DNA from 3 places in the Paenibacillus sp. FSL H3-0286 genome. Region 3 is predicted to be linked to each of the others. Evidence: predicted binding sites of a transcription regulator. Region 3 holds the regulator's gene; each other region holds the start of a gene.
What was found. The regulator LexA, encoded in region 3, represses DNA repair genes until DNA is damaged. The targets are predictions, from matches to a motif close to CGAACATATGTTCG.

Region 1 (6,692 bases), 1.3 Mb from region 3:
CGTAGGTCCGGTAGTAAGTCCAGCATCAGTAGGTCCGGTGTGTAGTCCTTGGACTTCAACAGGAGCAATTCTGGTACTTTTCATCTTGCTGGTTATCATCACTAAAGCTTGCTTATTCTAAGTTAGCTGATGTGCAGTGTAGCCCCATCTGGCGAATGCCAGGTGGGGCTATTCTGTTGCCTGGGGCTGGTCAGACAGACCGTTATTTAAACATAAATTCTACCCGGGTTCCGTCTGCATAATCCTCCAGCTGATTGCCAACCCAGCTTCCAGCCCCGCGGTTATCGCTTGGCGTTATGTATTCAATGTCGGCACCAACGCCGCCTTCCTTACACATAGCCATTGGCCATTCATCCCGGTCATACCCCTTTTTAGTGGGAATCCCTTTTAAGGACTCTTTACGGTTCTCTTCAGCCTGCTCTCGGTTAATCGTACATGTGGCGGATTCACCTTTCGCAATGGCATCCTGAATATGTTTGGCGGTCTCAGGATAGCGGTCTGATGGGAAGGTTAGCTGAACAACACTCGAATCGGATGGAGACGAGGGGTCTGTAGGCTCTCCGTTTTGTTCAAACCAGTAACTAGCCAAAGCAAGTAATGCAACAATGATGAGACTGGAGATCCATTTTCTTACTTTCAATTCTGCTCCTCCTTTTTTGGCACTTAAAATAGTATATCTTATATCATAATTCAGTGCGATTTAATATAATTAGGTAAAATAAAGGAGGACGGAACTGGATATGGAGTACATAATTACCATTGAGGATCAGACGCTTATTGCGGCTGCCGAAGATATAATTACCAGGCGTTATGAATGGGGACGGCACCATGTGGGTGCAGCGCTTCGTACTAAAACAGGAGAGATTTTTACAGCGGTACATGTGGAAGCCAGCATGGGGAGGATTACAGTCTGTGCAGAGGCGATGGTGATTGGCAAAGCGATATCCGAAGGTTATAAGGAATTTGATACGATTGTTGCGGTAAGGCATTCTGACCCAGACAGCGAGGAAAAAGAGATTAAAGTAGTCTCTCCCTGCGGCATGTGCCGAGAGTTAATTGCGGATTATGGAATAGACTGCAAGATAATTGTATCGGAGGATGACCGATTAGCTAAATATGAAATCACTGAACTATTGCCTTTAAGGTACACGAGATAAGAAAAAAAGTAATGAGGAGCCGCGGAGCTCCTTTTTTTGTTGAGCCGTGAATTTATTCAGCAGTTCCTTATATCGTCCCAACTTATTTTACAACTTCATGTCCATTCGCTGAGTTCATGTCATTATTGTCCCCATACTATAACTTAAAAAGATTTAAAAGGATGGTGAGAATAGATGGAGCAGCGGATTATTCGTCAGATGGTTGATTCAGCATCAAGGTTCGTGGGCGATGTGCAGTGGCAGATGGCTTTTCGCAGATTACAAATGGCTCCGGCGGATTCGGGGCTGTCGTCCTCGGCTCAGCTATTGCTGAATACCCTCTATTACTTGCAGGGAAAGGGTGTGATAAGCGGCCAACATGATTATTTGGAAAGTGCAGACGAGCTCATGGAGAAGCTTAAAAATACGAGTGGGCAATATGCTGCGCTTCATGGCTACGAGCTGGGCGCAATCAATAATCAGTCACAGGCTCTAATTGACAATCAACGGAATTGGGTCGTCAGCAGTGCGATACGCTGGTCTAGGGCCGGCGGGATCGTAACGATGTGTTATCACGCTGCATTACCGGGGACAGCGCCAACTTGGGGGAATGTAAATACGAGCCTAAGCAATGCTGATTTTGATAAATATATAACCCCAGGTACCACCCAGTATAATGCTCTGTTAGCTGATCTGGATAAGATAGCCTTGTCGCTGAAAAAGCTTAATGACGCAGGGGTTCCTGTACTTTGGCGGCCGTATCATGAAATGAATGGTGGATGGTTTTGGTGGGGGCAAAAGAGCAATTACGCTGCATTGTGGAGCCTTATGTTCGATCGTTTTACCAATTATCATAAGCTGCATAATTTATTGTGGGTTTGGAGTCCAAATGCAAAAAATCAGTGGTGTGATGAGCCGGCAGAATACTATCCGGGCAGTGATAAGGTAGATGTGCTGGCGCTCGACATTTATGACGCGGATTTCAAGATTAGTCATTATGATAATTTATGGGATCTGGGTCGTGGCAAGCTGATTGCGATTGGTGAGAATGGAGAGCTTCCGTCTGCTGAACTGTTGTCCAAAACACAGCCCAAATGGTCTTATCAGCTGACCTGGGGGAAACTCCTCTATGAGAAGAATACCGATGCTGTGATAAAAGCTTTTATGAACGATAAAATGGTATTCACACGAGAGGAGTATGCTGCTGAGGCCGCCGCTTTCGCTGCTATCGGGGATAGTGTGCTGGAGAGTGGATTATGTGGCCAATATTACAATAACATGACGCTCAGCGGCACGCCTGCACTGTTGCGTACGGATGCCAATATTAACTTTTCATGGAGACAAGGTTCGCCTGATCCTGCCATTCGTGTAGATGCGTTCTCTGTGCGGTGGAGTGGGAAGCTGACGGCTGCTTTTAGCGAGGTGTATACCATTTATTCCTACTCTGATGATGGGATACGGGTATGGATTGATGGCGGGCTAGTCATTGATAGTTGGGTGAATCAGAGCGGCCAGGAACGAAAAGGGAGTATAAACCTGATTGCAGGTAAGCCGTATGAAATAAAGGTGGAGTATTATGAGAATGCGGGCGACGCCCGGGTTGTTTTGCAGTGGGAGAGTCCGAGCCAGATCAAGGGGGTTATCCCAGCGGGGGCATTTTATCTTCCATAAAAAGAGTACTTCAAGTATGCAAGCGCAAGCAAAAAGCCCCGGTTTTCCGGGGCCTTTTTACGTATGAACGTCTTAAATTTGCTCGCGGTAGCTAATGTTGTTGGCGATCTTCTCGTCACGAACGGCTTTGCGCAGAACATCTTTGACGGTTTGGGCATCATGGATTTTTCGAAAAAGAAGCTGAGGCGCTGAGGCATCATCAGAAAATACAGTTAATGACCCAATGCCAAGCATCCGGTCCATGATAGACTGTTTTACGGATAAATCGCGTACGCGCAGCAATTCGATTTCTTCAACATTTTTACCGATAAGTCCGGTCTTTACCATAATACGCTGACTTGTAATGGTATATGAAGTTGTGTTAAGTCCTACGATTCCTTTGAGTCGATCCGAGATGCCGGCAGGTTTGCCTTTCCAGAGCACGACTTCTTGAATGACATGATTATCTACTGCGGGTCGATGAGCGGTTACTGGAGCAGTGCCGTCAAGGCTGGTTCCACATTCTCCACAAAATTTAGCGCCCTGCTTGTATTCCGCTCCACAGGTGGTGCAATAAGGCATAAATACTCTCCTTTCCTGATCACAATTAAAATAATTATAACATAACAGTCATTTTACATATATTTCATTTGCGCTTTACACAAACCGACATTATCCTGTTAAGTGGAGGGATAAATAATGAAAAAAGCTTTACTAATAGGAATGCTGATGATGACTGTCATCCTTAGCGCCTGCAGCAATAATTCAACTTCATCGGCACCTGCCACGGAGGAAGAAGTGCAGGAGACCGTGCAAAACTTCTACAATGAAATGTCTAAACTTGAAGAGTCAGGAAAAACTTCTTTAGCGGAGTTCAACGAAGCCATTGCTGGTTATTCAGCAGGAGAACTCACGGACAAGCAGTTGGAGAAGAAAATTAAGCAATTCCAGAGTACCGCAACTGATTTATCGAATCAAGCCGAGAAAGTAAAAATTTCCTCCAGCTTGCCTGAAGACATTCGTAAGTTGCTCGAAGAGTCTAAAGTTGCCTTTGAAAGTGCTTATTCTTTAAAAGAAGAGGCCTCTCAAGGCGCTGATTCCGCAAACGTTACGGCTGAGCAATTTAATGAATTGAATCAGAACGCTGATGTAGCGATGTTATTCGGTATTTCCAAGCTTAACGAGGCAAGAGAAGCAACAGGACTTATAGACTCCGAAGGTCAGGCTACCTCAGAGTCTGGGGACGTTGTTCAAGAATAAATCAAATCAGGCGCTGTGCAGTTTATCTGTCAGCGTCTTTTTGCTGCGAATTTTAGCTTGAATAGATATACATTAATATATATCTTTTGAATAAAGAGTGACCCTTAAAAAGGTATCTTTTTCCTGATTATTGATTAATATGCGAAGATGCGGATATAATACAAACATACGTTCGTGTTGAGAGGAATAGATATATAATTAAGGAGGGGTTACCATGGGCAAAAAGCTGGAGAAAAACGGGCTGTGGGAAAGCAGCCGCATGATGCTGCCGGAGCATAAGATACGAATTATAAGAGATGAACGGGAAACGCTGCGCCGCATCAAGCCTATTCTGGATGAGCAGAAGCTGGAGGAGATTGAATGTACACTGGCTTTGTCGTTGCGGAGTCATGTACGAGTGACAGTTGTTCTTTTTGACCCTTTTGAAAATACGATGTTAAGTGGTTTTGTGACTTCCATTCACACCCACTCGCGTGAGTTTAAGCTGCAGTGGGCGGAGGAATGGAAGTGGATCGATGTGGATGATATTGTCGAGGTCTACATCGTTTAATGCTGAGAACCGTTGCCTTCGCTTTTCTCATAAGCGATTAAGGTAACGGTAGGATTACCGGTCAGATGTGCAATGGAAGCTTCAGCATTCCGAATAATTTCCAGTGCTTCTTCCTGTTCACTAAGGGCTGCAACTTTATAGCTATCGCTATGAATATCCATATGTCTCCCACCTTTCGTTAAATATTTTGTCCTTTTTTGTGGAAATCATCCTAAAGGGGACAGGGGTACAGGCAAATAGGGCAGCGGCATCATTGAATATACCAAAGGGGTGATTCTATGCTGACTTTGGAGCAATTGAGGGAAAAATCCGCGGCGCGTCTGGTCGGGCTTCATCCTGTCTTGGCGGCAGGTGCGAATGTTTTGATTCAGCAAAGCCATGCGAGAGGAGTCCCTATCGTTATTACTCAGGGTCTACGGACCATTGCTGAGCAAAATGCTTTGTATGCGCAGGGTAGAAGCAAACCAGGACCGATAGTTACCAACGCTAAAGGCGGTACCAGCTATCATAATTATGGTCTTGCGTTTGATTTTGCGCTTTTGCTGCCGAATGGCACTAGCCTTTCTTGGGATATCAATCGTGATGGTGATAAGGATAAGACAGCGGATTGGCAAGAGGTTGTACAGGAGGCTAAGCGGCTTGGTTTAGAATGGGGCGGGGACTGGACCTCTTTTAAAGATTATTCACATCTGCAAATGACTTTCGGTTTAACTATAGATCAACTTCGGGCAGGTAAACGTCCAACGACGGACCAAGCCAAAGAGGCTTTAAAAAAGATTACCGGAGGGGATGATCAGGTGAACAAAGACGTTACAGTGACCATTAACCTAAACGGCCGCAAGCTTACCGATGGCGTTCTTGATACCGGAATAACCTATGTGCCCATACGTGCGCTGGCTGAGGCGCTTGGAGCAAAGGTTACTTATGATGCTGTGACTAAGACAGTTAATGTAGTAAAAGAGTAAAACCACCATGCATAGACAGTGCCGTCCAAGGGGAAATTATCAGTGATAACTAACCTTAAAGGGAGGCATAACACTGTGAACAAGCTGATAACAAGCCTTGCATGCGGTACTGTATTATCAATGAGTCTAATGGGAGCTAGCTATGCATCAAATGCCGTGGGATCAGCAGCATTGGGCGGTATCCCAGCCGCGAATACCGGGATGGATGGGACTGCGGAACACACTCGGATGATGAACACGGAAGGCAATCTAATGAACGGCACCACGGGAACGCTGAATCAGCATGAGAGCATTATGAAAGATAAGATCCGCATCGATGATAATTACAGACCTAACAACTACAACACCGATAACTACAATGACACCCGAAATAACTACAGAACCAACAGCACTGTCAACCCGGCAACCAACACCACACAGACCGGCAAATACCGTGCAACTAGTACAACAACGAATGCTGCAACTAACAAAGGATCTAACTGGGGCTGGCTCGGTCTGCTTGGACTTTTGGGTCTTGCCGGAATGAGAAGCAGAAGTGACGAGCGTAGATAATCCGCGTTTATAATAACCCGTATCGGTTCTGGCTGAACGGGTTATTTTTATTGTGAATAAATTTTTTTCGAAAAAGGATTGCGCGTTATCGATATTCATGATATTATATTTCTTGTCGCGTTATATGTGAACAACGTATGAAGCTTCAACACATAATATGCCGGGGTGGCGGAACAGGCAGACGCACAGGACTTAAAATCCTGCGGTACGTGAGTACCGTACGGGTTCGACCCCCGTCCTCGGCACTAGAAGAACAAGGGTTTCAGCTCATTAGAGCTGGAACCCTTGTTTGTTTTTAAGATGGTGTGCTAACATTTTGCTAACGGCGCCTCTTTTTTGGTGTAGATTCGAGGTTTCCGGTACGCTAGGAATGATGCTTGTATCAACTTCACGATGAGCAGTTCTTGTTCAAACTCTGCGTTCGAGAATTCTGTCACGTTCCATTCTCAGTCGCTGGATTTCTGCTCTAATGACTTCTTTACGACAAGATAAAGTATTCTTGTTGCTATGCTCCAAAGCAAGCTTTACGTGGAGTATGGCAATGTCCAGCAGCGCAGAATGGATTGCTGCATAATCTAA
Region 2 (12,816 bases), 1.5 Mb from region 3:
CGTCCTCTTTCCCCGCTCCTATGCGGCAATGAATAATTTATAATTTCACAGCATGATCGCCGTCAAAAAAGTACAGCCAAATCTCGCTGATCGGTTCTCCCAAAATATCATGTAATGCCTTGCTGTATAACTCTAGCTGAAAACGATATTTTTCCTTAAGTGCCTCTAGTCCGCCCTGATGTTCTAATACAGAGTCCGTCTTATAGTCTAGCAGAATAATCCGGTCCTCTTCACGGAACAGGCAGTCAATGACCCCTTGAATTAGCACAGCCTCACTAAAGCCTTCCTTATTGTTCTCAGGGGAAAGCTCCGAGACGGCTTCATTCATATAATCGAGCCCTCGATAAGCCTCACCTGCGGGAACCATATAACTGAACGGCATTTCTCTAAGCTTCCAAGAAGAAGCTATTAATCTACGTCCCAGTTCATTAGTATAAAAAGCTTCTATCTGATCGGGAGCTACAGCCTCCACCTGCTCAGCAGTTAGAATAGCCACTCTCTGAAGTCGGGCTAAGGTTTCTTCCACAACCATAGGATCAACCGGGCCCTCCAGCGGAATATGCTGCATGACTGTATGGTATGCTGTCCCGCGTTCCGCTGGGGTTAGACTGCGTTTTTCCATAAATTTCGGACGCCGCAAATGAAGACTGTCCGCACCTGCAACACTTGGACGTTTATCGTTTTCTATTGAGGTTGTAGAATTGCCTTCTTCCAGCAGATCAAAAGAGGGCTGCTCCTGCAACGACAACAACGCTTTTAACTCCGTAACAGAAGTTTTAGCCGGAATACCTGAGGCTGCCGCATACGGGTAATTCCATTCCAGTCTTCTAGCAATTTCATCGCTAGTCTCTGTTCCATATATATTTACAGCTTCACCCTTATGCAGTGCTTCGAGTACAGCTTGCCGTTCCTCTACCTTCTCTTCAGTCTGATCCGTTGGCAGGAACGCCCCAGAATTAAGTTCGGAAGCATTTTGCACACTAATGCTCCAGTTGGAGACATCGTTGTGCAGCACCGTGGAGACGGTACCTTCTGAACCGCCCAGCTTACGAAGAACCGCCGCCGCAGGGTGCCGGATCAATGCCGGTCCGACCCAGTCCAAATAGCTGCGCCCTCGGGCCAGCAGATGATCTGCAAGCAGCAGCTCATCCCGGTTCTGTACGCTGCTCCAGCTAGCGATTTTGCGCGGCAAATCTCTTACAGTGCCTACTAGAATCATTTTATCTCTCGGACGAGTTAACGCTACATATAATACACGCATCTCTTCAGCTAATAATTCAAGCCGTGTACGCCGGTTAATAGCCAGATAAGGAAGTGTTGGGTAGCTAACTCGCGTTTCCCGTTCCACAAAACGCGGCCCAAAGCCAAGCTCTTTGTGCATAAGAAATGGCGAATGCAAATCTTGTCGATTGAACTGTTTTGCCATCCCGGCTACAAAAACAACAGGGAACTCCAGCCCCTTGGATTTATGGATGGTCATGATTCTGACGCCATTGCCTTCTTCACCGCCACCGCCAGCTACACCCAGATCTCCGCCATTCTCACGAAGCCGTGAAATGAACACCAGAAAACGGAACAATCCACGCGCTGCGGTGTCATTCTCAAATTGCACAGCCCGATCATACAAAGCTTTAAGATTGTTCTGGCGCTGCGAGCCTCCAGGCAGTCCTCCAACCCATTCCAGATAGCCGCTCTCCCCATAGATACGCCAGATCAGCTCACTGAGACTACCTTGTCTAGCCGCATTTCTCCAGCTTTCCAGCTGTTCTAGGAAATGTCTAAGCTTGCGCTTCAGTTCTGGACTGATCTGCGGCAGATCTTTATCAGGTAAAACATTATTTTCGACGGTGCTTGCGGATTCAATCACATGAGCCGAGAAGAGGTCATACTCTTCTTCAGCCTCTTTTGCATCTTGCATATCCACCGCCATCTGTACTGCTTGAAAATAAGGACCCTGACTACACATACGCACCGTAGCCAATTCTTCTTCCGTTAATCCGACCACAGGTGAACGAAGTACGCCCGCCAGCGGAATGTCCTGCTGAGGATTATCAACTATTTTTAAGAGGGAGAGTGCAATTTCCACTTCTGTAGCTTCAAAATAACCTTTATTCAGATCACCATAAGCAGGGATTCCTTCCATCCGAAGCTCTTCGATGATTAGAGGGGTCCAGATTCTTGCCGAGCGAAGCAGGATTACGATATCACCGTAAATAACCGGGCGCATAATCTTGAGTCCTTTATCGTAGATAAGCAGCGGCGATCCACCGGTCATCCCCGTCATTTGTGAAATACGCCGGGCAATTGCCCGTGCTTCCAGCTGCGCCGTCTCGCTCTCAATGGCTTCACTCTCCTGAAGTAGCGCCTCACCGTCTTCAGAAGTCTCTTCTGACTTCCCTGCTGTTGAACCACGATCTATCAATAATAACTCCGGTGCAAAAAAGGTATCGGGACCCTTCTCTGCTGCACCTGGGAAATTCGCTCCGTAAACAAGCTCAGCGCGTTCGTCATAATTAATCTCCGCTACCGTCTCATTCATAATCTGCCGGAAGATCATATTAACGGCATTCACAACCTCCATGCGACTGCGAAAATTACGGGCCAGATCGATAACCGAACCGCTAGACGATTCATTAGTAATTTCAGATGGATCATCGATTGGGTGTGAGCCAAAGCTGCGGTATTTATCCAGGAATAGCCCCGGCTCCGCCAGACGGAATCGATAGATACTTTGCTTCATATCTCCGACCATAAACCGGTTACCGGGTGTTTCACGGGATATTAGCCGCACAATCTCCTCTTGCACACTATTCGTATCCTGATACTCATCCAGCAGAACCTCATCGAATTGAGCACGGTATTCCATAGCTGCATCAGAAGGCAGGGAATGACCGGGCGTAGAGTCCGGATGGCGTAGAATTTGCAGACAATAATGCTCCAAATCACTGAAGTCGACTAGACCTCTTCCTGCTTTTTCAATTCTATAACGTTCACCGAATGCTATCACTGTCTCTGCAAGCTCTGCCATCAGTGGAGCCGCTTCGTTCAGCTCTTTCAAAAAAACCTCAGGCGGACGGCCAAACAATGCTTTCTGAAGATCTAAAATACTCTTCTTCACACTGTCGCGCAGTTCCTTCACCATCTCCTGCAGTCCAGGATCTGTCGAATCCTTCTTACAAGCCTTTAATTTTCCAAAATATACTTCCATAAAAATATCATATAATTCTGCCCAAGGTCGTTCGTTTACGGCATCCTGCAGTGCATTTACCATCTCAAGATCAGTGGTTAAATTCTCAGCATAGGGTGCCGGACCACCCGGTTGTAGTGCAATCTCCCGGCCTTGCATCAGCTGACTGGCTGCACCCGCAAGTGTCAGCTTCGCTTCTTCAAGAATGCTCAGCACCCATGGCGTTCCACCCAGACTTTCGGTGTCTGGCAATGAGAAATCAGCTGCAGTATCACGGAGCCATTGCGCTGGCCAAGGATGGCTGCGGGCGTAATCATGCAATCGCTGTATGAGCGCATGCACTGCATCATCACTGCGTTCACCACTGAACCAATCAGCGAGCTGCACAAATATGCTGTCCTCGCCATCCGCACCTACCTCACCGTACTTTTCCTCCAGCAACTCTTCGAGCAGCTCCTGCCGCATCATCTCCGCTTCATGCTCATTTAATATGCGGAAACCCGGATCAATCGGAATCATTTGATAATAACGCCGGATCACTTCCAGACAGAAGGAGTGCAACGTTGTAATCGAAGCTTTGCCCAGCAGGGATAGCTGACGGCGCAAATGGTCGTTCTCCCCGTTCTCCTCCAGCTCCCGATCAAGGGCTTCCCTGATCCGCTGCCGCATTTCGGCAGCCGCAGCTTTGGTAAACGTGGCTACTAGTAGCCTGTCTACACTGAAGCCGTTCTCTTCCTTACTGATCTTTCGAATAATCCGTTCTACCAGCACCGCCGTCTTGCCGGAACCTGCTGCCGCAGCAACGAGGATGTCATCACCGCTCTCCGCAATGGCGCGCCACTGGTCATCACTCCATATACTTCCTTCCGGTTTCGCTTCTATTTCAGCCTTCATACTCAAGGTGTAGTTCCTCCTTTGCGGGACAGCAGATCCCATATAACATCCTTCCCTGGCTTACCCAGATTGTTATAGCTGTTGCCTTCCACAGCTTCATCGAACTGGCAGACAGGTCTAAAGGAACAGAATGTGCAGGCGGTCTCCTGCCCAATTCGGTACGGCTCAATCGCCACATCACCCTCTGTTATCCGTGTCCCGATATCCGAGATCGTCCCTCTAACGGAGGATAATAGATGGCCCCACTGCTCTGGTGTAGCTACTGAGGCACTACTATAAAAGCTGCCGTCAGCTTTTACTGCTACAGGCACGATAGAAGAATACCCTTTGTCTAAAGTCGTATCCATCAGGGAGACAACCTCACGATCTGCTGTAAGCAGTCCTTTCATCTTGAAGCGTTTCAACAGCTCTTGCTCAGCCTGTTCCTTGTTCATCCCGTTGGATGAAGTTAACAACGGATCATGCACATGGAAATAAAGTGTGCCTGCTGGAAGTGCCGGCTGCCCCAGCCATTGCTCCGAATATGTCAGCAGCACATCCAAATAAGTCAGCATTTGCAGCGACAAGCCATAATACACCTCATGCAGCTTGAGATCCTTTTGGCTCGATTTATAATCAATTACCCGCAGAAGAATACCGTTCTCTCCACGAGCCATGTCTACACGGTCAATCCGGCCAACGACCTCCATCACACAGCCATTCGGCAGCGTAATTCTTAAAGGCGGCAACTCCTTATCCGGTCCAAAATCCAGCTCCAGCCCTACTGGCTCAAAGCTGCCCCGGCGGGCGTGCTCGCCCAGAATCACAGAAGCACGTCCAACAATATTCTTAAGCTTACGGGAGATGTACCCGTAACGTTTGGAGCTCATTAGAATTTCACCCTGCAACATCGGAGATAGCCGTTCTACTGTCTCACTGGCCTCACGCCGACATTCATCCGGAGATAAGCTGCCCCAGCCCCGTCCCTCTTGTTTCAGTCTTATCGCCATATCACTTAACGCAGCATGGAACAGCTGTCCAATATCAGGTGCTTGCAGCTTATATAACTGGCGCTCTTTCAGTCTTAGTCCGTAGGACGCAAAATGGGAAAATGAGCACGCAACAAATTTCTCCATCCGGGACACACTGCCCCGCAGTGTTGAGCCACCATACAATCTGAGGCTTGTGCCACGCTTTAGCTTCGTTCCCTCATTACGATAGAACAGTGAACTTAGCAAACGTTCCAGTTGAAATTTACGATCTTCGTTCTTAGTAAACCAGTTATACACATCCCACCATAGCTCCGGAATTTCTGTTCCTTGGCGCCACTGCCGCAGCTGCATAATCAATGCGCGAAGACTCTGTTCTGGTTGACCAATGAAACCGAGATGGATAGGATTTCCGACTTCTATAGGTAGTCCCGAAGGGGGAAGTGCTGACAAGCTGTGCTCTTGAACCCTTGGGAACATTCTATGCAAATGCCGGATAACCTCAGAGGGAAGGAGAGCTTTGCCCTCATCATCCGCTGTAGCGTAGCTAATCCAGAGCTTTCGGCTTCCTGTCGTTAGTGCATTATAGATCAGAAACCGCTCGTCCAGCAGTTTACGAGAAGCGCCGGGAGCAAGCTCCATTCCAGCATTCTCTAGTACGGAGCGTTCACCTTCCGAGAGAATTCCATCTTCCTTAAACTGCGCAGGCACAACACCTTCATTAAATCCAAGCAAAAAAGCGTATTTAACCCCCGTTGGGCGAGTCCGATCCATATTGCCGACCAATACTTGATCCAGTGCGGGCGGAACTAGTCCCATTTTAAGTTCAGCAAGACCTGTCTCTAGAACTCCAGTGAACACTTCAAACTCAAGTCTTTCATTGCCCATCATTTCTACTATCTGATCTAGAAGATCAAGTACCGCACCCCACAACTGGCTATGTTCCCTAGCCTTCTCGGGTTGGCCCTTCTCCATAGACTTAACACTGAGTTTCTCCAGCTTTCGCGCAACATCCGTCTCTTCAAGCAGCTTGTACAATGCCGTACAAAGTTCAAGACCGCTACGACTTTTCTGGATTCTTTTCTCAAAAGCAAATAATGGACCTGTTATACTAGCACGGCATCGTTCCATAGTAGCAAGCAGTTCATCATCCATCTGTCTGCCGCCTTCCAGCGACAAGCTAGGAATACCTTTCCAGGAGCGGCCATCTGTCCAGCGGTACCCCTGAATCCCACAAGCCAGCACATAGTTTTCTAAAGCATCCATATCTTCACGCGTAATACTACCGTCTAGCGGAAGCAGAAGCTCCGTCTTTACGCAACGGAATACATCCTCATAACGCCAGCGACGACGCACTACATCCAATGCGGAACGTATAAACTCCACTAGCGGATGATGCAGCTCATTCACCTTCTGGTCCAGAAAAAATGGCACTCCATAATCTTGGAACAACGGCTGAACCAGCTGCTCGTAATCGCCAATATTGCGCATCAATACGGCCATTTCGCCATATTTTGCACCTTCATCCCGCGCCAGTCTAGTCATTTCGCGCAGGGCTCCCTCAACCTCTGCTCTGTGCGAAACTGCGGCGCCTATGGATATAGCCTCTCTTGCCAGTTCATCCGCATCTATCCAAGCCTTCCGGCGATCATATCCCCGTTCAAGGTGAGCAAGTACTGGACTTTCTTCAAAACGTGGAAGAACCATTGGCTCCAGCAGCTCGTCCCATACATCAATGCCCAGCTCTTCAGCAATTCCACGCAGTTTAATGTAAGTAACCGCAGTTGGGTGAAACAATTCAAGCTCATTCAACTGATCTCCATAGGGGTAAGGACGATCAATTGTAAGCGAAACCGTCAGCTTCGAAGCTTGCTGCATCAATTCTCGAAGCACTACGAATTCCTGCGGAGTAAATCCATGGAACCCATCTACCCAAATCTCTGCCCCGCGAATGTAGGAGGAATCTGGAATATGCTCAGCCAGTTCTGCTAAACGATCCTCTTCATCGATATAAAGACGGGACATTTCCTTCTCTAAATCGCTAAATACCAGCTGCAAATCATCCAGCTTACCCTCAAGAATAGGACTTCTTGCAATAGCTCCTCGCATAGCGGACAGCTGTTCCTCTAAATCAGTGGAACCCAAACAGCAACGTTTCATCTCCGTGTGCAGTTGGTTCAGACGTTCCACAAAACCCGGTCTGTCTGCTGAGGCACCGAATAATTTCAGTTCCTCTTTGCGGCGACTGATGATTTTGTAAATTAACATTTTCTTACCTTCTTCACTGATTGGCAGACTTGCACTGCCACCAGTTTCCTGCTTCACACGATAGGCAAGCCGCGAAAAACTCAGTGTCTGCGCCCGAAGGCTTCCCTTCACATTCCCTACGGTCAGAAGCCCCCGTTCTGCTCCAAAAGAACCTTGCTCTGGCACAAGAATAATAATCGGCGCACCAAGCGGTTCCTTTTCTAAGGAAGAAGAGATAGATTCCCATATTTTTGTTGTCTTGCCACTGCCCGAGCGGCCTAGTAAAAAGGTTACCGGCATAAATGATAGACTCCTTCCGTAGCGGAGAAAATATATAGAATACAGGGTGAAATATCCACCCATTGATTACACTCCAATTAAAAAAGTTCAGTGATTCCTCGTCCCCTCAGTATATCATAACCACACTAATCGGAACATGTGTTTGCTAGTATTTTCTAATGTTTTACAAAGGATAATCAGCTATGAGTACAAATAAAAAAAGCAAACCTCCGGATTTTGGCGGCTTGCTTTTTAGAGTGTTTAGTTTGTTTTTAATGCCAGTTGTGCAACGTTAGATAGGAGCTGCCAATGTCGGAGCGTAGGGTCAATGTTAGACTGTTGGCGTTCAGCGTTCAGCGTTCAGCGTTCAATACTCAACACCCCGCACTCAACGCCGATCGTTTTGTAATCCGCATTCCGCATATCATAATTCAATAAGCATCATTCGTTGTTTACTATTTAGTATTCCGAATTTAACACTCAACATTTCGGCTAGGCTTGTTTCATTAATTACTTAGGGACCCAGGAGCCGTTATTCGTGGATTCAGTGCTGTTATGGCAACTTTTCGGACCCCACTGACGCTATTCTTCGAAAATGTGCTGCATTACGGGTGTTATTGGGGCAATAGCGCCTTTAGGGTCCGTAAGAATTCAATAATGGGCTGTTTACGCTAAATAGAGTCATCTGAGTCCGTTGGCAACTCCTTGCCTTACAGTCGACTCACGGCCACCCTACGACCAGCCCTTTTATCTTATTTGTTACTTGGCACTGTAAACCTTTTTGACCTTCAGGCTTATTTTTTACTCCGCACTTCAAAAATCGCAAACTTCAGATAGTGTCCTTCGTTAACGCCAAGTATTTGTGGATGGTCTTTGCCTGCGGCCCGCCATTCTACAAGTCTCAACACCTTGCCAGCATCTTTAGCTGCATCGGCAATCGTTTCGAGGAACAGATCTGGCTGCATATGGTAAGAACAGCTTGCGGTAACCAAATAGCCGCCTTCGTTCACCAGCTTCATCCCGTGCAGATTGATATCCTTGTAACCACGGCAAGCGCCAGCTACTGCACTTTTGGTTTTGGCAAACGCCGGAGGGTCCAAGATGACTACATCCCAAGTTCTTCCTCCACCTGCCGTCATCGGCTTGGATGTGTCGGTTTTGGCTGTTTTGCCTCCGGATTTAGGATTTGTAGCAGCTGCTGCCGTATCTGTTCCACTGGCAACTGTCGCCCGTTCAGAACGTTCCTCTAGTCCTTTAACCTGATTCCGTAGATATGCAAAAGCATCATCCACTACGAATTCAACACGATCGCTAAAGCCGTTCAGCTCCACATTCACTTTGGCACTCTCAATGGCGTGTGCTGAAACATCAAGGCAGGTTACTTTTTTCGCGCCATACTTGCAGGCATGCAGCGTGAAGCTGCCCGTATGCGAGAAGCATTCCAGCACTGTGGCACCGTCCCAATAAGGGAACGTTACATGTTTGCCGCTCTTATTAACTGGTAAGGTCTGTAGTGAACCATCCTCAGTTTCAATTTCCTGTAGCGTAATGCCGCTTCGTCCTCCCCAGCCTTTCATGAGCGGAGCAATGGAAGCTCTATTCTCACGTTGGTCAAAGAAGTAACCTGTCTTCTGGCCCTCTTCAATATCAACGACCAGCTTCAGGCCATTCTCGCTCACGGTTACATGCCTTGGACATTCCCCGTACAGCACACCCGTTGTCTGCTCCATACCTTCAAGCTCGCGCACACTAACATCACTGCGCTCATAGATTCCGCGCGGTGCCATAACCTGCACCAATGCTTCGACGATTTCTGCACGCCGCTTGTCCATTCCGAGGGTAAGCAGCTGCACAACCAAAATATCTCCGAATCGATCTACAATAAGCCCCGGCAAAAAGTCCGCTTCACCATAAACCAAGCGATAAGCATCCGCACCCGGAAGGAAACGATTTCTGTGTTGCAGACAATTCGCAAACCGTTCTGCAAAAAAGGCTGTATCCATGATCGCAAGGGGTCCCTGCGATACAATTCTTACCCGAATTTGTGACGCTGGATTGTAATATCCTACGGCCAAAAATCGGCCCTGATGATTAAGGACATCTACTAATCCCCCCGCTTCCGGATTTCCTTCTACCGATGCGACTTCACCTGCATAGACCCACGGATGGCCCTGTTCCAGTCTTTTTTTGCGATTGCGTTCTAAAATAACCGATGGCAATGACTTCAACTCCCTGTTTTTCTAAAAATGTTTTTATACATGTCCCATGCAATACATTCATATATTGGTGTACAACCCTCGTCCAAAGGAGTATGCCCTATGTTCAGTGATTTGCTGTTCCCTATCATATATGGTCTTGTTATCTTTCTAGCCGGCATGAAGCTGATGGAAACGGCGTTGTCCAAGCTAGCAGGCCCTCTATTAACTACAAGCCTAAATAGAGCTACCTCAACACCTATTAAAGGAATGATTGCCAGCAGCCTGTTGTCCGCCTTACTCCAGAGCAGTACTGCTGTAACGGTGTTGACTATCGGCATGGTCAATGCCGGCCTGCTTACCTATGCCCGCACACTTGGCATTATCCTGGGCAGCAACATCGGCACCACATTAACTACAGAATTGATCGGACTTCAGATCAATACCATGGCCACGCCCTTGCTGGCAGCCTCGCTCAGTCTGTGGGCAGCGGCAGTTATTGCAGGCGAACTGCCGCCTACATCACGAGTGGCAGAGCTCTGCCACAAAATATCCCCGCCGCTGCAATTTATCAGTCTGGCTGTATCAGGCTTCGCCCTCGTCCTATGGGGCATCGCTATCATGCAGTCTATCGGCGGAATACTTCAGGAAAGTGGCTTATTCCTCTGGTTCCTAAACCATGCCGCTACTAGTGCCTTATGGGGGCTCGCCGCTGGAGCGTGCCTAACAGCCATGCTCCATAGCAGCGCTGCTGTCATAGCTATGGCTATGAGCATTGCCGCCTCGGGTGCCATGCCGCCTGAGCTAGGTATAGCCATTGTGCTGGGCGCCAACGTGGGCACCTGTGTTACAGCGGTCATCGCTTCCATCGGCGGCACGCCATCCGGCGTCTTCGTCGCTTGGTCCCATGTTGCGCTTAATGTAGGTGGTGCACTATTATTCTTGCCCATGATCGGGCTGCTACAAGCAAGTGCTGCATGGATTGGTGGAGGCCCTGCTTCACAAATCGCCCACGCCCAGACCATTTTCAACGTAGTCTGCTCACTTCTAGCACTGCCATTATGCTACCTGCCTATATGGTCAAAACTGGAGAAACGTCTTCAGTCTTAACAAAAAGGTGCCGTTTATTATAATCCCAGTTTTCCACAACTGTACTATTATACTTCAATCGAAAATATTATAAAACCGCGAACCGTCGTAAAAAGTGATCACCGTCGAGAAAATTCCAATCAGCGCAAACAAAGCCAGTGCAAAATAATCGTCTCTCGTGAACGGGCGACGGCTATACCAAGTTCGTTTGGTCTCAGTGCCAAAGCCGCGCAGCTCCATAGCGGTACTGATATTTTCAATCCGCTCGATACTAGTCAGAATTAGGGGCATCAGAATCGAAATGATATTTTTTAGCCGCTTAGGCAGCTTTTCTTTTCTAGAAATATCTATTCCCCTTGCTTGAGCAGAGAACGATATATTCTCATGATCTCGTTGAATATCCGGAATGTACCGCAGTGCCAGCGATACAGAATATGCAATTTTATAGTTCACTCCAACTCTATTTAAGGATGCTGCAAATTCACTGGGATTGGTCGTTAGAAGAAATAATAATGCCATAGGAATGACCACCGCATATTTCAGGGCAATATTGAATTGATAAAATAGCTGCTCCCAAGTTACCTTATACCGGCCTGCAATATGCATAATATCATGACGTGTCCCGTAAACACGTACGCCCTCCAAAGGAGAAAAGATAAAGATAGCTATATGATTAAGCAAAAAGAAAATCAAGATGAAATATAATACGAAAGCATAATCCTGAAATTGAACTTTGGAAATTCTAAAGGCAAGCAAACTAAATAACAGCATCACAATTAGACATCTTGTATCATATGTAATCATCCCCGTCACAGACCACACTACAAATAAAATCAACTTCGTAGCGCCGGTAAGACGGTGAATAGGTGAATCCTGCTTCGTAAAAGTTAACATTTTGGCCTTCATCCGCCTCGGCTCCTCCTATCATACGCAATGAACCTTCTAACGAACTCCTCCGGTTGTTTCAATCCAGCTTTTATAGCTAGGGCAAAAAGCGAGGTTTCTTTCAAGTTCGCTTTTTTCACCACATCAGTATTCGTTAATATTCGCTCAGGGCTATCATCCGCAAGCTTCACGCCATCAGCTAACACTATAGCTCTATCGGCATATTCCAGCATCAAGTGCATATCATGCGTAATCATAATGACCGTCATCCCCTGCCCCCGCAGCGTCAAGAGAAACTCCATCATTTCGTTATAATGCCTGTAATCCTGAGCAGCAGTCGGTTCATCCAAAATGATCACTTCCGGCTCCAGTACCAGAATGGCGGCAATCGTGACCCGTTTCTTCTGGCCGTAACTGAGCGCCGAGATCGGCCAGCTGCGAAAAACATAAAGTCCGCACACCTTCAAGACTTGATGGACGCGTTCACGAACGAGCTCCTCAGGGCAACCTCGGAGTCTTAGTCCTAGGGCAACCTCATCATATAAAAGTGTCTTAGAAATCATATGATTGGGATTTTGCATAACAAAACCAATCCGCTCTGCCCGCTCCTTAATCGTGTCCTGAGCAATATCACGCCCATGCATCCGTATCGATCCGGAAGAAGGCTTATAGAAGCCACAAATGAGCTTAGAAACTGTAGATTTCCCAGCTCCATTTCGCCCCGCTATACAGACCATCTCTCCTTTATGAATACAGAGATTGAGCTTATCCAGCACCTGCTGATTTTTTTCGTATCCAAAAGAAATATCTCTTAGCTCAAGGATGGGTGGGTTCTCCAGCTTATCCTGGCGTGACTGATTGCACTCATACCAAATCTTAAGTTTATTAGAACACGCCTCCAACTGAATATCGTTCACATGCTGCGGATTCATATTTGCTGTAATCGAACATCCGGCATACTTCAAAGCCGTTAAATAGAGAGGTTCCCGAATGCCAACTTCTGAAAGCAACGTTGTGCTCAACAGCTCTGCAGCCGGCATATCCGCCGCAATACGTCCTTCATGGATCACAA
Region 3 (12,816 bases):
TACCTGCTGTACGTAAATCCTGAGCGGTGAGGACCATCTGCTGAGCAGATTTCACAAGCAACCCGGACAATCCTATCGCATCAGCTTTTTCTCGACGGAAGGCTTCGATAATGGTCTCTGGTGGTACTTTTATACCCAAATTAATGATCTGATAACCATTATTGGAGAGGATGATCTCCACTAGATTCTTACCAATATCATGCACGTCCCCTTTTACGGTTGCCAGCATAATTTTTCCTTTAACCGCTGTCTCATCCTTCTGCATAAACTGCTCTAGATGATTGACAGAAGCCTTCATCACTTCAGCGCTTTGCAGCACCTCAGCAACAATCAATTCATTATTATTAAATAACCGGCCGACTTCCGACATCCCTGCCATCAGCGGTCCATTGATGATCTCCAGCGGACCAGATTTAGTCAATGCTTCATTAAGGTCAGGAATGAGTCCTTCCTTCGTACCTTCAACCACATAGGAAGCTAAACGTTCTTCAAGTGACAGGTTGGAAATCTTCTCTTTTTTCTCTACTTTTTTACCACGGAAAGCAGCTACAAAAGCAGAAAGCGTCTCATCATTCGTATTATAAATCAGTTCCTCAGCAAGATGACGTTCTTCAGCAGGAATGGAAGCATACCGCTCCACTTTTTCTGTATTTACGATCGCATAATCTAATCCAGCTTTTGTACATTCATAAAGGAATACGGAGTTCAACACTTCACGACCCGCTTCCGGCAATCCAAAGGAGACGTTGCTAATGCCCAAGATCGTATGAACGCCTGGAAGTGCTTCCTTGATCAAACGAATGCCGTCAATCGTTTCTTTTGCTGAACCGATATATTGTTCATCTCCGGTTCCTACAGGGAACACCAACGTGTCAAAAATAAGATCTTCTCCTGCTAAACCGTACTTATTCACTAGCAAGTCATAGGAGCGTTTAGCCACTTCCAGTTTATCTGTCGCCTTAATGGCTTGTCCCGTCTCATCGATGGTACCCACAACAATAGCTGCACCATATTTATGAATGATCGGCGTCACCAGCTCGAATTTTTCTTCACCATCTTCAAGGTTAATGGAGTTAATTATCGCCTTACCTTGACAGTACTGCAAAGCCAAATCGATAACCTTAGGATCGGTAGTATCGATCATCAGGGGTACTTTAACCTTTTTCACAACCAGTTCTAAGAAAAGCTTAATATCTTCAATCTCATCACGGTCAGGGTCTTGTACACACACGTCAATAACCTGTGCCCCACTCTTCACCTGAGCACGGGCAATTTCTGAGGCTTCCTCATATTTACCTTCGACGATAAGACGTTTAAATTTACGAGAGCCAAGTACATTCGTACGTTCACCAACCATGTATGGACGGTTGTCGTTCTCAATATAGATAGGCTCGATGCCTGAAAGTGCAGGCGGATGATTACCTGTCAGCGGGCGTGGAGGATATTCAGAAAGTGCTTCCTTCATCGCACGGATATGCTCTGGTGTCGTTCCACAGCACCCCCCCGCAATGTTCAGCCAGCCTTTTTCGGCAAAGGCTGCAATCTTGCGAGCTAAAGAATCTGGAGATTCATGATAATGTCCGTTCTCATCCGGCAATCCTGCGTTTGGATAACAGCTCACGGCTGCGGAGGAGATCTCCGAAAGCGAACGAATGTGATCCCGCATGAACTCAGGACCAGTCGCACAGTTGAGGCCCATAGAGATAGGCTTCAGATGTTCTAATGAGATATAAAATGCTTCAATATTCTGACCCGCCAATGTAGTACCCATTGGTTCAATTGTTCCTGAAATCATAACCGGCAATGTGATGCCAGTCTTTTCAAAAGCATTACGAATACCAATACTTCCAGCTTTAACGTTAAGTGTATCTTGAGAGGTCTCCAGCAGCAAAACATCTACTTTACCGTCGATCAATGCCACTGCTTGTTCCTCATAGCTATCAACTAACTCTTGGAAAGTAACGCCTCCAGTTACTGAGAGCGTTTTTGTTGTTGGACCCATAGCCCCCACGACGTATCGCGGACGGTCAGGTGTGTCATATTTGTCTACTGCTCTGCGAGCCAACTCTGCTGCCGCTAGATTGATCTCACGTGCCCGCTGAGGAATATCATATTCAGCTAGCACAACAGAGGTTGCACCAAATGTGTTAGTCTCAATGAGATCAGCCCCTGCTTCGAGGTACTGCTCATGAATCGTCTGAATGACTTCTGGACGTGTTAATACCAGCATTTCATTACAGCCGTCCAGCTCATCGCCTCCAAAATCTTCTCCAGTAAGAGGCACCTGTTGGATCATCGTGCCCATTGCGCCATCAAGGATCAAAATCCTTTGTTGTAAGCTTTCCTCAAGTGTATATTTAGCCAACTAATAGTCCCCCCAGTAAAACATTAGAGTAAGTTTAGCAGAATAAAGGAATTTCGAAAAGCCTTCCTTTCCACTCTGCTTTATCTGTTATTGCTCAGTAAGCGTTGCGAACCTTTGAATCATGGTTTCACAGACAGCTCTTTGCTAGGCATAGAGTGCTGTGTCCGGGCTGTCACATGTGAAGTGACATTATATTGTCCTTCCTTTTCAAGGGTCCCTTCTGCTTGATAGACTCCTTTACCAATTAGCTTTCCCTTAAGCTCTATTTTCTGTCCCTCATCATTTTTATTCACAATTTCGAACAGAACCTCTTTTGCATCATCTACTGCCTCGTTATCTTGGGTCACCACAGCTTCAAAGGTTACCTTTTGATTTACAACAACTTCTTCAGGACTCCATTGTAGTTCGACTTTGATAGGTTCCATAGACATGTTCATATTCATGTTATGTATTTCTGAATGCTTGGTTCCATTTGAAGAACATCCACCTAGTACTAGAAGTGTTGCACCTAATAATACAGCGACTAATTTCTTCGATCTCATCATTTGGAGCCCTCCCAATCATTATCGAATAATAAAAATCTACCAATTCATGTTATACATCTCCATCTATTATACACATTATTATTGGTTTTTCAGTATTTTGCGTCAATTCCGCATTAGTCTTGTGACTTAAATCATTTACTTAAAAATCTAATGAATTCCTTATGTTAGTATGTATGTACAGAAAAGCAGCGAGTTTCTTAGGATCTCAGAAACTCGCTGCTTTTATAAAGTCTTTATGTTGGAGCTAATAGCTCTGTATATCTTACAAGGATTGAACTAGTGGAAGAAGTTCCTCAAGGTGATTGATTTCATGATCCGGATGAATATCAAGACTAGGTGCTCTACCTTTTCTATTAATCCAGACCGTGGTCAACCCTGCTGCCAGCCCCCCACGGATATCCGTTGTCAGCTTATCGCCGACCATAACCGCTTGCTCAGGCGTTACATCAAGAAGCTCTAAAGCATGCAGGAAAATTTCCTTATCCGGTTTGCCTTTACCAAAGCTTCCGGAAATCACAATATGATCAAAGAAAGGAATTAACTCGGGCACACCATCTAGTTTCTCTTGTTGCAGTGCAGGACAGCCGTTCGTAAGTAGCAGAAGCTTCACTTGACCCCGTAACTGCTCCAGTACATGCATTGTTTCTTCATAGATGTATGGACGTTTTCTGCGCTCTGCTGCGAATTTAGTTGCCAAGGTCTCAGCTAGTGCTTCGTCTTCCACCCCTAACGCTGCAAGTCCGCGACGCCAAGACTCTTTACGATATACCGGTGCAAGCTGCTCCAATTGACGGAATTCTGGCTGTTCACCTGCCGTAAAGTTAGCCCAGAGTGCTTCATATGGATTAATTCCGATCATCTTTGTAAATGGGAACGTCTCATAAGATTCATACAAGCTACTTGCTTCCTTACGAACTGCAACTTCTAGTTCTTGTGGATCGATCGTATCCCCGGCGGCTTCACAAGCAAAACGAAATGCTTCTTCGACGCTCCGATCATCCCACAGCAATGTATCATCAAGGTCAAATAGTACAGCAGAAATTGGCATTACAGGTCTCCCTCTCCCTTTAACTGGTCTAGTTCTATTCGTGAACTACTTCAATGTTGTGAGCTTTAGCAAATGCTTCTAATCGTGTACTCATCGCATTAGTATCATAGCGATTCATAAGTTTTGTGAAAATCCATTTCGTACGTTTCCCTTTGTGCTTAATGACTACAGCTCCACGCGAAAGGGTGATTTTCTCAATATCTGCAGCTGGAAGTCCGCGTTCGCGATTGAATTTAATAGTGGACAGTCTTGCTTTTTCCACCTTCAAGTACGGACGACGGAAGAACAATAGCGCTGCCAGCAAATAGTACAGTACTACTCCCAGCCAATTAGCCAGCATGCCATTACCTTTGGCCTGATCAATAGAACCAACTACCCAAAACATAGTGCCAAGTATCACTAACACTAACGGAAATGCAATGTTGCGACCTTTAAAGACTTCGGCATTCTGGGTAGGAGATTTAGAGGCATAAATCGTATCCTTGCCTTGTTTCTTTCTTTGCTTGTTGATTTGCTGTGTGTTGCGTTGAACCATTCTTTCCCAAGAACGGGCCATGTGCGTTCCCCCTAGTCATCCTGAAATATCTATGAAAAGGAACAGCGAGCTAATGTTTAAGCCCCTTGTTACCTTGTTCATGCTCATCGTTATCTACTACTTCAATAGTATTTAATTGTGCTCGGAAGTTATTGCGGATATTCCCCAGGTAAATTTCACGAAGCTTGGCGCGTTCCGCCACTTCCTCTTGATTAAGGCCTACGCTCTTCTGTTTGCGTGCCAATTCGTTAATTCGCGCGACCAACTCATCAATATTCAATACTTTCCCTCCCCCTATAAATTAATTCTAACTCTGCCATGAGAAAAAGAGCTTGTCAAGGTCTACTCCCTGCAAGCTCTACTGGTCATTCTATTATGTTCTCAGAAAATTAATAAATAGGTAAAGTAAGTATGTCTCCAGCGTTAATTTGACTACTCTTAATCCCACTTGAACGTTTAATTCCTTCTATATAAACAACTGTCTTCATATCAGCTGGTTTATTCTTAAGAGCAATACTCCATAGTGTATCTCCACGTTCAACCACAATCCGCTTCTCTTCCTTCATTATAGTCGTCGATCCTGCAAACACATTTCCCACTACTGTTAGGCCAGATAATACTAGCACGAAAATCAATATTAACTTAATAAAGAAATCTTGACGGAACAACGAAATCATCCCTCCAAGCAAACGTTCCGTTATCTCTTTCACCTTAGCGGAATTACGGGCAACGTCATTATGTCCTATAGATTCAACCACAGGGGCCTTGTCGTAGATGCTGCGGTATGTACTGTATTTTAGCATAATCATCATCCTCCAAACACTTGTTCTTACTTTCGAATTTATAATAACACGAACATGTGTTTTGTTCAATACTATTTCAGAACAATTGTTCTCTTTTTTTCGAGAGACTCAAGCGGTTCATTTTATTATCATTTGTCTACCATTTTTTAACTCTAGCAGATTAATATTTATAATAGTTAGAACTTATGTTTGTGCGAACGGTAGTTCTATGTTATAATTTTCCCAAACATTACTATATGGGGTTGATTCCAATGTCAAAGATTTCAAGTCGCCAGCTGGCGATCCTGGAATTTATACGAAGCGAAGTCCGCAGCAAGGGTTATCCACCTTCCGTCCGGGAAATTGGAGAAGCTGTTGGCCTTGCTTCCAGCTCCACAGTTCACGGTCATTTGGACCGGCTTGAGAAGAAGGGACTTATTCGTCGAGATCCAACGAAGCCACGTGCAATAGAATTACTAGGCCAAGAGGATTCAGAGAATGTTCACCAATTCGCGCAGACCATCTCACGGATTCCTGTTGTAGGTAAAGTTACCGCCGGGGTACCTATCACTGCTACAGAGAATATCGAAGACTACTTCCCACTTCCTACTCACTATGTAGGTGACAACAAAGTATTTATGCTGTCTGTCATGGGTGATAGTATGGTGGACGCAGGCATTATGAATGGTGACTATGTGATTGTTCGCCAACAACAAACAGCGGACAACGGAGATATCGTTGTAGCCATGACCGAAGAAGATGAAGCAACCGTTAAGACCTTTTACAAGGAACGTGATCATATACGGCTTCAGCCGGAGAATCCAGCTTATGAGCCGCTTCGCCTTAATCGCGTAACTATTCTCGGAAGAGTCATCGGATTGTTTCGAGATATCCACTAAGTATGCACTTCTAACATAAAAGGCTGTTCCGCATATGCGGAACAGCCTTTTTTCTACGTTTTTTTGCTTTTCCAACCACTTACGAACATTTGTTCCCAATGGCTAAAATGGCCATTTTCTATGAATAACCCTTTAGGCGTTCTGCTCATATCCTAATTAGAAAGGAGTGTTGCGTATAATGCCCAACTACCGAATTATTGTAGATCTGACCCAACGAATGTTATATCTTCTGGACAATGATATTGTGATTAGAGGTTTCCCTGTCGGCATCGGTAAGATGTTAACCCAATCCCCAGTGGGTGAATTCACTATTATTAACAAACAACCCGACCCAGGGGGTCCCTTCGGTGTTTTTTGGATGGGACTGTCTAAACCACACTACGGAATTCATGGAAACAATGACCCTTCCTCCATTGGGAAAGAGGTGTCCCACGGCTGCATCCGGATGTACAACGAGGATGTGTTAGCACTCGCTGCTATTGTCCCTATAGGCACACGAGTAACGATAAGAAATTAAATTCGAATGGAGGCTCGGCAACCCCCAAATCACATTAAAAAATGGGGGGCATTACATAAGTAAGTATTTTTTCATTAGCATACTAGGAGTTTGGTGATTATATGTCGAATATTGTTAACAGGATTGCAAATTGAAAAGGATGTGTTTAGTTTGAATAATTCAAAAATTAGAACCCTCGTCGATTTTAAAGTCGATGCACTGGGTAAGCTGTCCGGTTTACTTTTAAATGATGAACAAGCTAGTGGAAAAAAAGTGAATTTGCTCACCTCTTTTGGCAGCATTCAGGGAATCGTCTCTCCAACCGTCTCCAACAAAGAGGATGTATTTGATTTAAAATCTTTGATGGATGATGTAATTGTAGACGAATACATATCTTATTTGGGAGCAGAACACCCTGATAAAAATTTCAGCTATAACTTTGTTGTCCTCAATGACGTTACTGTAAGACCTTATGCTAGTTATGGGACTCCGATCGAATACAAACAGCTGATTGTTTATACCGATCATATCACTGCCTTCAATTTTCTATAGGTTTACATAATCACCTTAAAAAGCACTCTTGCAGCAACCCCCAATTTTGCATCATTTGCAGAATCGGAAGGTTTCTCTGGGTGCTTTTTTTGGGTTAATCGTGAAGCCGATCCTATAATTCCACGAATTTCCCTTTTAAAAGATACTAGTGGAGATCATTCAGGCATATCTTTCAATAAGCAACAATTTGAGTCTAATGAGATAACTAGGAGGTGTGATTATATGCTGATTATCCTGATGTACTTATTTGCTATTTTAGGAGTTGTTTTAATTCTAAGTGCCGCCATTATAAAATTGAAAACGCTATCTGCTTCATCTGAAATTTCTAAGCTAGTTAATGCGACCTCATCTTTTAACATCAGCTTCACCAAAACATTCATTCCCCCCAATCAATCTCACTTGATCGCACTTAACGAGCCTAATAAAAAATTAGCAATTGGCACCAAAAATCCGAAGAGTAACAAAAAAGCAGTAGCAAAGCTATACTCATTTGATAATGTAATGGGATCCGAGATTGTGGTTAACGCACTTACCCTTTCAAAAGTATCCAAAAGACATCAAAACAGCAAAACTACTGCAACAAGTGCAGATATTAATGTCCTTAAGGACACCGATGAAGAAGCTAATGTGATAGAAGAGCTTACGCTTAAAATATATATGAACAGCAAAGAAACGCCTGTGTATTGTATCTCCTTCTTGCCGGGTTTATTGCCTATTCAACAATCCGACAACCAGTACAAGGAAGCTTACTCCCAAGTACAACAATTGCATGCACTGTTCAGGTCAATCGTATCTGAATAATTAAGTTGTTTTTTGCGCAATAAGATGTGTGAATTATTTTTCGCAAAAGCCTTTGATGTAGACACCATATCGCCATACCCCCATTTGTTTTCGACATAGAAAAATCTAAAATTGCACACTAAACCCATCAAACTGGTGAATGCCCGTACCATGTTCCACTACCTTTTGCTCACGTAACTCACGAACTGCCTTTTCGACCTCTTGTAAAATAGATGGATCTAAACCCAGTGTATTATGAGAACCGAATACTTGGGTAACTCCTGGAATTTCCGTAATCTTTTCTAAGGATGCCACTAAATCAACCGGACTAGTCGAAGGGTAAAAGGCATAGATTGGCGTAACGTCATACAATAAATCACCTGTAAACAGATATCCGTTGGCATGATCAAAAAGGCTGATATGACCTGGCGAATGACCTGGTGTGTGGTAAATTTCTATTTTGCGCCCGCCTATGTCGAGCACATCCCCTTCTTGTAAAAGAGCTGTTGGTTTCCCTTGAAAAGGTATGTAGGTGTTAGGATCAAAGGTTTCAGGAACAGGAAGGCTGATGTCCCGGCTCATATCTTTACGAATCTGGGCAAGGGACAAGCCTTTTATTCCGTTAATCAGCCAATCCGCATCCTCTTTATGTACATAGATTGTCTCGAATTGCCCATGACTGCCAATATGATCTGCATGCACATGCGTAGTTATGACAGCGATAGGTAAATCCGTTAACTGATCCGTTATTCTTTTTATATTATCAATACCTAATCCCGTATCAATTAACGCGGCTTGTTTTTGCCCCAAGAGTAAAAAACAATGCACCTTTTCCCAATGTCCATATTCACTGATTGCATAGGTGGTCGGATCAATTTCCGTTACTGTAAACCAACGATCTTTAATCAATTACGCTCCCCCATTCCATTTTTCCCTTACATGCTCTTCTCCCTTACAATAATCCGCCTGTTCATCCGCTTGATAGATTTCTTGATAGGGCAAAATGTTGATTTTGCCTGAGTCTGGATATTCGCAAATATCTATTCCCTGATTCGTTCGGAGATCCAGATACCTGCATGGTGCATCGGAATGATTATAAAGCTGGTGCGCCCCTTCCGGTCCCATTTCAAAAAATATTACATCCCCTTCAGTAACCTCCGTAAAACCCTCGGGTGTTCTTAACATCGCTTTTCCCGCTAAAATCACAAATATTTCTTCAGCATTTCTATGAAAATGATAAGGAAAAGAATATTTATCAGGATCTAAAGATCTGATATCAAAAACTAAATGCTTGGAGCCCACCATTTCAGCTAACCTTTCACTCGTATGCCAAGCAAACTCTGGGATCGGGGACTGTTTTTGTGTAAAAGAGACCGTATTTTCATTAAAAATCTTCACCATCTGCAACACTCCTCCTTATGTTGTGCGTTCATTTACAACAAATAAAGAATCCCAGCTACAGCTAATGAAATAAGACCACCTAAAGCGGACCAATTCGCTACTTTGTTTTTAGCTTTACGGTCTTGCTTAGATTCCGAATAAAAGTTACCTCTTTGTTGTGTACCTGTCGTGAAGGCTCCAACACATATACCTGAAATTATAAAGAAGCCCAATCCTATGTAAATAAAAATTTGCATGAACTTACTCCTTCCCAGGAAAGAATTAGTAATCTATATATAAGATATTTTAACATTAAATCCCTCTACTACGTGCCATGACTTTCGGACCCAGATGACGCTATTTGCTAATTTTGAGCCTTTGAAGCATGGTTTCGGACTCCAGTGACGTTATTCCTAAGGATGAGGCTCATATTGAGTGTTTTTAATGCTAATAGCGACTATGGAGTCCTTTAGTATCCCAAATGTGGGGTAAAGCTTCGTATAAGGTCTGCTGGATCCTATAGCAGGCTCATACGCGAAATTTGCAACCTCAGCAAACGAAAATTGGCGTTCGAATGAAGTAAGGTACCAAAAAGAAGAAGAAGTGTGCCAACAACCATTTTTTTGATTATGGTTATGGCACACCCCTTCTACTCCGCACAACTCCTTCGGCTCTGATCACACTTAATTCCTTTCAAGTTCAAGTGTTGCCAGTGAAACCATCACCCAAGGTGCAAACTTATTCGACGAATCCCCCTTAGGATTGTGTATCCGAAAAAGAAAAGCTTCCCCCGCCTGATTCTTCCAGACCATATAATCTTCTATCCCTTTATCACCGGTTGCCTGCAGATATAGTTCAGCAAAACCTAGAGGATGTTCAATTAGTTCCCCGCTATGGTCGTTGGCTTTGCCAATTGCAGAAAGCTCGGTTTGTCCCTGCTGCTTCAAAGCTGTGAGATCGTAATCGGCAGGTAAGTGTTTAATTTCGGCATAATAGGTTGGATCCTCAGTTAATGATAAACGACCAGACTGTGAGTCTAGTGTGAAACCCTGAAAAACATACAGGGAATATCCATCACCTTTCCCAAGTGTACCTTCTTGCCCTGAGACCCCTCCCTCCTGTTCACCAAATGCTTTGGTCTTTGGCCGATCGGATGTTAGAGGATCAGTGGCCTCCGGACTGGCGGACTCCTGCGCCTCCATAGAAGGAGTAGCAGAAGGTTCAGGAGTGCTTGTAGCTTCAACAACTGGCATTGTCGCTGCACTTGACGCTGTAGGTTTTGCCTCGTCTGTTGTTTTATTGTTACTACATGCACCGAGTATTGAGGAAGACAGAAGAATACTAATAACTGTAGTTAATAATATTTTTTTCATTACGCACCTCCTTATTACTATAATAGTTATTACCCACATGAGTGACGTGTCCTCTTATTCTTCAAACCTTTTCTCAATTTTATTGCTACGGATTGAAAAATTTCAAACAATCGACTCGTTCTTATTTACAGCTATGGAATTGTGCTCGAAATTCAAATTGTTCCCAGACGATTCGGGCACCTACTATCTTAATTAATGCCACCAGATTCCATAAAGTGACCCATGAGATCTTAGTTCTTCTCGGTTTCATAAGGTTAATTGGACTGAGCAAGAGCAAGGTAGACGATAAAACAATTAAGTAAAACAAATTCCACAAAACACTTTAATTAACACATTTTCAGAAAAAAATTAAATAGCGACTCACAGCCAACCGCGGGGGGGTTCTGTAAATCGCCATTCTTAATGATCTGTAACTCAGATTGTGCCAGTCCGTGCATATCTGTGACAATCACGATAGCGGATTTGGTGGAAGGTGCGGAAGTATTGTAGCTATTGGTACTTTTATTGGTATCAGCGAACGTATAGGTGCGTTGATTGACATATATGAACCGTTACTAATAATTATTTAACCAGAAGCCCTCGAAGAAGTCGACTTCGAATCACTGCCACCAGGACTGGCTGAATTTGATATAAGACCCATCAAATTATAATGCCTCGTCAGCATTATCACTGACGAGGCGATTTTCACATCGTATTAGCTAGGTGTCTCATTGAGCTATCGTTCTCCGTTAGTTGAATCCACCCGTGGAATGTAAAACTTGGCCGGTAATCCACTCCCCATCATCGGTGGCTAAGAATGCAACCAGACGAGCTGCATCCTTAGGCAATCCTACTCTACCTGTTACAAATTGCTTAGATAACTGCTGTCGTAGGTCAGGAGTCATCCAGCCGGTGTCTGTGGGTCCAGGATTTATCGCATTTACGGTGATGCCTTTCGGACCCACCTCTGCTGCAAATGTTCGTGTGAAAGCATCTATTGCCCCTTTCGTTGCGGCATACGAGATTTCACCAGCCATGGGGCCTAGTGATTGGCCCGATGTCATATTAATAACTCGACCACCTGCCGATTGCGTAAACCGTCTAGCGAATTCCACACTAAGCATAGTTACCGCCCTAACATTAATTGCGTAGTGTGCATCCAAAGACTCTGGGGTAATCGTGGTTAAGTCATCGTTAACCGAATAACAAGCATTGTTAACAAGAATGGAAGGTTCTCCTAGCTTCTGCTCAACGTTATTTAATAAATCCACAAAGCTTTCAGGTGCAGAAAGATCCATCATTAGGTGTTCGCAACGAACGCCCATGGAACGTATTTCCTCACAAAGTTGCTTTTGCTCCTCGTTATTGCTACCCCAGGGCATCTGTTGATCGTAACTAACCCAGTGTGTAAAAAATACATCAGCGCCTAGATAGGCCAACTCTTTGCACACTGCAGCACCGATTCCTGTGCTGCGACTTGCACCTGTTACTATTGCGATTCGACCTGTTAATCTGCCAAGTGTAGTATTCATGGGTCTTTTCTCCTTTTTATTTTGAAGTCGCATTAAACTGCGGTGACTATTGTGCAAATCTGCCCGTTACTTCAATGAAAACAGCAGGCTACCGTAGCGCCTGCTCATTAATGTGTATTATTCAACTAAAGTTCCTGTTAGCTCAATAGTCTTATGTTTTAATTAGAGTCGCTGCTTATAGTTGTGAGGCTTGCCGAACACCTAACGCAGTGACGTCCCGACGGGCTTAGGGGGCTGGATGTGGTCACTCGCTTCTCAGAGTGACCCGGAGCGTCAATATGGTGTTAGCCGAAGGAAGTTCTGGAAGCAGCCATTGTATTTAAGGCGTTCTCAAAATAGCTATATACTTCATCTGCAATTCCCAGAAACTCTTCAACAAGTACATTACTATCCAAGTAACAAGCATACAGATAATCAACTAAAGCGGAGTCAATCTCACAATAGTTTAATATGGCATTCTTCATCTTAATAATGTCATCTTGCCATACACCTGTATCTTCTAAAACCAAAGAGTATAATGCACGAATTAATCTCTTAGAGTAACCTTTAA

Region 1: the regulator LexA is predicted to act here: its motif matches at 4,208-4,221, upstream of MHB37_RS24090 (YolD-like family protein).
Region 2: the regulator LexA is predicted to act here: its motif matches at 7,728-7,741, upstream of addB (helicase-exonuclease AddAB subunit AddB).

Annotation. Positions count from the first base shown of each region.
Region 1 is NZ_CP150285.1:5,371,929-5,378,620, reverse strand. It holds gene MHB37_RS24120 (hypothetical protein) at 1-121, shown strand, start outside; gene MHB37_RS24115 (DNA-entry nuclease) at 203-640, opposite strand; gene MHB37_RS24110 (cytidine deaminase) at 741-1,157, shown strand; gene MHB37_RS24105 (glycosyl hydrolase) at 1,332-2,807, shown strand; gene MHB37_RS24100 (PH domain-containing protein) at 2,880-3,368, opposite strand; gene MHB37_RS24095 (hypothetical protein) at 3,486-4,046, shown strand; gene MHB37_RS24090 (YolD-like family protein) at 4,261-4,596, shown strand; gene MHB37_RS24085 (hypothetical protein) at 4,593-4,757, opposite strand; gene MHB37_RS24080 (M15 family metallopeptidase) at 4,875-5,561, shown strand; gene MHB37_RS24075 (WGxxGxxG-CTERM domain-containing protein) at 5,637-6,113, shown strand; tRNA gene MHB37_RS24070 (tRNA-Leu) at 6,273-6,358, shown strand; gene MHB37_RS24065 (hypothetical protein) at 6,522-6,692, opposite strand, start outside.
Region 2 is NZ_CP150285.1:5,498,378-5,511,193, forward strand. It holds gene addA (helicase-exonuclease AddAB subunit AddA) at 38-4,081, opposite strand; gene addB (helicase-exonuclease AddAB subunit AddB) at 4,084-7,596, opposite strand; gene MHB37_RS24685 (class I SAM-dependent rRNA methyltransferase) at 8,370-9,794, opposite strand; gene MHB37_RS24690 (Na/Pi cotransporter family protein) at 9,894-10,880, shown strand; gene MHB37_RS24695 (energy-coupling factor transporter transmembrane component T family protein) at 10,935-11,765, opposite strand; gene MHB37_RS24700 (ABC transporter ATP-binding protein) at 11,762-12,816, opposite strand, start outside.
Region 3 is NZ_CP150285.1:4,019,098-4,031,913, forward strand. It holds gene metH (methionine synthase) at 1-2,305, opposite strand, end outside; gene MHB37_RS18125 (FixH family protein) at 2,485-2,910, opposite strand; gene MHB37_RS18130 (HAD family hydrolase) at 3,173-3,958, opposite strand; gene MHB37_RS18135 (hypothetical protein) at 3,993-4,514, opposite strand; gene MHB37_RS18140 (DUF896 domain-containing protein) at 4,564-4,773, opposite strand; gene MHB37_RS18145 (LysM peptidoglycan-binding domain-containing protein) at 4,883-5,296, opposite strand; gene lexA (transcriptional repressor LexA) at 5,548-6,174, shown strand; gene MHB37_RS18155 (L,D-transpeptidase) at 6,353-6,691, shown strand; gene MHB37_RS18160 (hypothetical protein) at 6,842-7,222, shown strand; gene MHB37_RS18165 (hypothetical protein) at 7,445-8,023, shown strand; gene MHB37_RS18170 (MBL fold metallo-hydrolase) at 8,129-8,911, opposite strand; gene MHB37_RS18175 (cupin domain-containing protein) at 8,912-9,403, opposite strand; gene MHB37_RS18180 (DUF5316 domain-containing protein) at 9,436-9,639, opposite strand; gene MHB37_RS18185 (hypothetical protein) at 10,066-10,755, opposite strand; gene MHB37_RS18190 (SDR family oxidoreductase) at 11,484-12,266, opposite strand; gene MHB37_RS18195 (nucleotidyltransferase domain-containing protein) at 12,551-12,816, opposite strand, start outside.